DNA from 2 places in the Halomonas sp. AOP7-E1-9 genome. Region 2 is predicted to be linked to the other one. Evidence: predicted binding sites of a transcription regulator. Region 2 holds the regulator's gene; the other holds the start of a gene.

Region 1 (2,412 bases), on a different contig from region 2:
TGCGTTACTACCCCTTTGATAGTGGAGCCCAGGCACCGCTGCGGCCTTTATGGATGCAGTACCTGTCGTGGCCTTTGTGGTTGGTCGTGTTGGTTTGCCTGCTGGTCGCGGCCAGTGTGGCGGGGTGGCTGCAGTTCTCATCCAAGGAAGTGTGGGTGATACCGCTGTTCATACTCTCAACGCTTGTAGCGATGCGTTATTTAAAAGACATCACAGCGCCTCGCTGGGTGCGCTATATCAACCAGTATTCGTTTGGTATTTACCTGGCGCACCCCATGTTTTTTGCCATTACCGATGCGTTGGTGATGCCGTTGGCGTTGCCTATAACGGTTTACGTGCTGCTGCTGATAGTGACGGGCGCCACGGGCTCTATCCTGCTCAGTAAAATGGCGAACACCACAAAAGCCGGGGCCATGATGTTTGGCAAGCGGCTAAAAGTGTAGGGCGTTGACGCGCTGTGCGGTGGGTTGGAAGCCGAGAGGGGCGCTCTATGTCTTTCATGCACCAATTAGGTGCGCTTATGCTTGTGTTTGATCTATTTTGGGTCAAAAAAACAGGTCCGTGTGTGTTTAAAAGCCTCGGGAAATACTTATGCGTCATAGAGAGGCATGCAGACGCAGCTTTTATATGCCTTAAAACAACAGGTTAGTAATTGTTTCGGTCATGTTGGTGCAGGATTGGCATGTTCTCTGCATTATATTTGTCAGCGGCTAGCCACCGTAGGCAGATGCCTCTCGGCGTGCTACAACAATAGCCGGTTTGAAATGATCGCTAGGCGATGTGTGATTCAATTTCAGGCAAATGTTAAGCGAACAAAAAGGATAGGCCTGTCAGGCACGTACTTTATTGAATGACGGGGTTTGTCTAATAACACTTTTATCGATAGCTTACTGTTACATGCTTTAAGCCACGCCCATATCGGAGGCACAATGTCAGCCAAGACTCTCGCGCTAATTGAAGAACATGATGTTAAGTGGGTGGACCTGCGTTTCACCGATACTCGTGGTAAAGAGCAGCACGTTACCGTGCCTGCCCGCGATGTAGACGAAGAGTTCTTCGAAAATGGTCAAATGTTCGATGGCTCCTCAATCGAGGGCTGGAAAGGCATTAACGAATCCGACATGATCCTGCGCCCGGAAGATGGCACTGCTTTCCTCGACCCCTTCACCGAAGACGCTACTCTGATTTTGCGTTGCGATATCATTGAGCCAGCCACGATGCAGGGCTATGATCGTGACCCGCGTTCTATTGCTAAGCGCGCTGAGGCGTACCTGGAGTCCACCGGCCTGGGCGATACTGCTTTCTTCGGTCCGGAGCCTGAGTTCTTTATTTTTGACGAAGTACATTGGAAGTCTGATATTCAGGGTTCCATGTACAAGATTTCTTCCGACGAGGGCGCCTGGGCGACCAGTAATCAGGTAGAGGGCGGCAACCTGGGGCACCGTCCGCGCGTTAAAGGCGGTTACTTCCCGGTTCCTCCGGTCGACAGCTTCCACGATATCCGTGGCGCTATGTGTAACACCCTGGAAGCGATTGGTCAGACCGTTGAAGTTCACCACCACGAAGTGGCGAATGCGGGGCAGAACGAGATCGGCGTTAAATTCAATACGCTGGTGAAGAAGGCGGACGAAGTTCAGGAAATGAAGTACGTGATCCACAACGTGGCCCACGCGTACGGCAAAACCGCGACCTTCATGCCCAAGCCGCTGGTTGGCGACAACGGTTCTGGTATGCATATTCACCAGTCGTTCTGGAAAGATGGTCAGAACCAGTTTGCCGGTGATGAATACGCAGGCCTGTCGGAAATGGCGCTGTATTACATCGGCGGTGTGATCAAGCACGCACGCGCTCTGAACGCCTTCACCAACGCCTCTACCAACTCGTACAAGCGTTTGGTGCCGGGGTTTGAAGCGCCGGTTATGCTGGCTTACAGCGCCCGTAACCGTTCCGCCTCTATCCGGATTCCCTATACGGTCAGCCCCAAAGGCAAGCGCGTTGAAACCCGCTTCCCTGACCCGACCGCTAACCCGTACCTGTCGTTTGCTGCCCTGCTAATGGCAGGTATCGACGGCATCAAGAACAAGATTCATCCTGGCGATGCCATGGACAAGAACCTGTACGACCTGCCGCCAGAAGAAGGCAAGTTGGTACCGACCGTTGCCAACAGCCTGGACCAGGCTCTGGAAGCGCTCGACGCTGACCGTGCGTTCCTGACCGAAGGTGGCGTGTTCACCGACGATATGATTGATGCCTATATCGAACTCAAGATGGAAGAAGTGGAGCGTATTCGCATGACCACGCACCCTATCGAATTTGATATGTACTACAGCTGCTAATCGCGTTTTGACGCGATAGCCCTAAAACCCCGCTTCGGCGGGGTTTTTTATTGCACTTAACCAGTGAGAGGGTGCG
Region 2 (2,412 bases):
AAAAACCCGCAATAGGCGTAACGCAATGTGGGCTGCGCGCATGGGGGATGGCGACGCCGTTACCGATCCCCGTGCTGCCAAGACGTTCCCGGCCGATCAGTCGGCTGAAAACTTCCTGGCTATCCAGACTGGGTGTATTTTGAGCGATAAAGGTGCTGAAAAACTCCAGCACCCGCTTTTTGCTGCCCCCGGGCACGTCGTAAAGTACGCGCTCCGGGGGGAGGATGGTTTCCAACGTCATTGAATTAACGCACGCCAGCGCCTTGGGCGCGAGCTTGTGCTTTTTCCTTGTGCTTAACGAGTTGACGATCAATTTTGTCTGCTAAGGCGTCAATAGCGGCATACATATCGACATCTTCGGCGTCGGCATGTAAGTCGGCGCCTGCTGCATGAAGGGTGCACGCGGCATGTTGGCGCTCCTTCTCAATAGATAAGGTGACTTGTACCGTGGTGATGTGGTCGTAATGACGTTCGATGCGTTCAAGTTTTTCATTAACGTAGTCACGCAAGGCGTCAGTCAGTTCTACATGATGACCCGTGATATTTACTTGCATTGACGTGCTCCTTATCCATCGGACTGAATTTCGATTGTAACCCTTTTTACGGTGTTGCAAAGCCCCTGTCGCGAGTTTTGCCATTTCTCTTGTAACGACTAACGCAAACGACGACGTTCACTTGATGAGGGAATGCCCAGCGACTCACGATATTTCGCCACCGTACGGCGTGCCACTGTGATGCCGCCATCTCCCAGTAATGTCACCAAACGACTGTCCGAAAGAGGTTTGCCGGGAGGCTCATCTTGAATCAACTTTTTAAGCCGGGCGCGAATTGCGGTGCTTGAATGGCTGTCTGCGCCATCCTGCCCGCTAATTTGGCTTGAGAAAAAGTACTTGAGTTCGAATACGCCCCGTGGGGTATGGATATATTTTTGTGTGGTGACTCGAGAAATGGTTGATTCGTGCATCTCAACCGCCTCGGCAATATCGGCAAGAATCAACGGCTTCATCGCTTCTTCACCGTGCTCTAAAAAACCGATTTGGCGAGTGATAATCTCGCGTCCTACGCGTAGAAGCGTGTCGTTGCGGCTGGACAGGCTTTTGATTAGCCAGCGCGCTTCTTGCAAGTGCTCTTTTAAAAACTGGTTATCCTGACTCTTGTCTGCACGCTTGATTAAGCTGGCATAGTCGGGCTGGATACGCAGCCGGGGCAGGGCTTCAGGGTTAAGCTCCAGGTGCCAGCCTTCATGATCATGACGTACAACCAGGTCGGGCGTGATGTAGCTATCGTCGGTGACGCCATAAGCGCTGCCTGGGCGTGGGTCCAGGCTTCGGATCAGACCGATCACATCGTCTAGCTGCTCATCGTCCAGGCTTAGGCGGCGCTTTAATAGGCGCATGTCATTTTTGCCCAGCGCTTCAAGAAACTGACGAACCAATCGGCGCGCGGGAACCAGTAGGGGCGTGTCGTCGGGGAGCGTTGCTAGCTGAAGCATCAAACATTCGCGCAAGTCACGGGCGAAGACGCCCGTTGGCTCGAACTGCTGTAAGCGCATCAGAATGGTCTCCAACTCTCGCTGGCTGAGACCTTCGATGCTTTGAGCACGTAACCCATCGCGGATATCGTTGAGCGGCTGCGTCAGGTAGCCATTGGCATCCAGTGCATCAATCAGGCTTTCGGCGATTAGCTGCTCACGAGCCGTAAAATCGGTCATCGCCAGCTGCCAAAGGAGATGTCCATGCAGGCTTTGTCCCGCGGCCTGGCGTTCAAAATCGGGGCCTTCGCTGCTGCCAGAGCTACCCATGTCCTGGTAAGTGTCAGACCAGTCGCTATCGACAGACAGTTCCTCGGGAATGCTTTCTGACCACTCCTCGTCGGGTGTTTCGACGGTCGCCTGCTCGCCGAACTCGTCTTCCTGCTCCAGCATTGGGTTGGCATCCAGTGCCTGCTGAATTTCCTGACGTAGATCCAATGTCGATAGCTGTAGCAGTGCAATCGCTTGCTGCAGCTGAGGTGTCATGGTCAGCTGCGTACCGATACGCAATTGGAGAGAAGCTTTCATGACCATCTGAGAACCACTCGTTAATCGGAAAGCTTCACCCTAGTGCGAGTCATGTTGTTGTGCAAGTGCAATAAGCATGCCACTGATAAATTTTTTACTGCAGATCACTGTTTAGCGGTGAAATTAAATTCATAAGCGAAAATCAGCACCCAGGTAAACTTCCCTCACTTTTTGGTTATCAAGGATAGTCTGAGGGCTACCGCCAGCAATGATGTGGCCGTCACCGACAATATAGGCGATATCGCAAATATCCAGTGTTTCTCGGACGTTATGATCAGTAATTAGCACGCCAATGTGGCGCTGTTTTAAGGCGCGAATAATGCTCTTGATTTCGCCAACCGAGATGGGATCGA

Evidence for each region. Region 2 encodes sigma-54, which starts transcription at its own class of promoters, with help from an activator protein. Its sites were predicted from a motif close to TGGCACNNNNNTTGCTNT; they were not measured.
Region 1: a site for sigma-54 is predicted at 679-696, ahead of glnA (glutamate--ammonia ligase). Genes of this name have one in related genera too.

What each region holds. Positions count from the first base shown of each region.
Region 1 covers NZ_JBQSVC010000008.1:114,138-116,549, reverse strand. Annotated here, with positions in the region: gene ACT3R4_RS07075 (acyltransferase family protein) at 1-443, shown strand, start outside; gene glnA (glutamate--ammonia ligase) at 930-2,336, shown strand.
Region 2 covers NZ_JBQSVC010000001.1:172,218-174,629, reverse strand. Annotated here, with positions in the region: gene ACT3R4_RS00850 (PTS sugar transporter subunit IIA) at 1-241, opposite strand, end outside; gene hpf (ribosome hibernation-promoting factor, HPF/YfiA family) at 246-554, opposite strand; gene ACT3R4_RS00840 (RNA polymerase factor sigma-54) at 653-2,065, opposite strand; gene lptB (LPS export ABC transporter ATP-binding protein) at 2,189-2,412, opposite strand, start outside.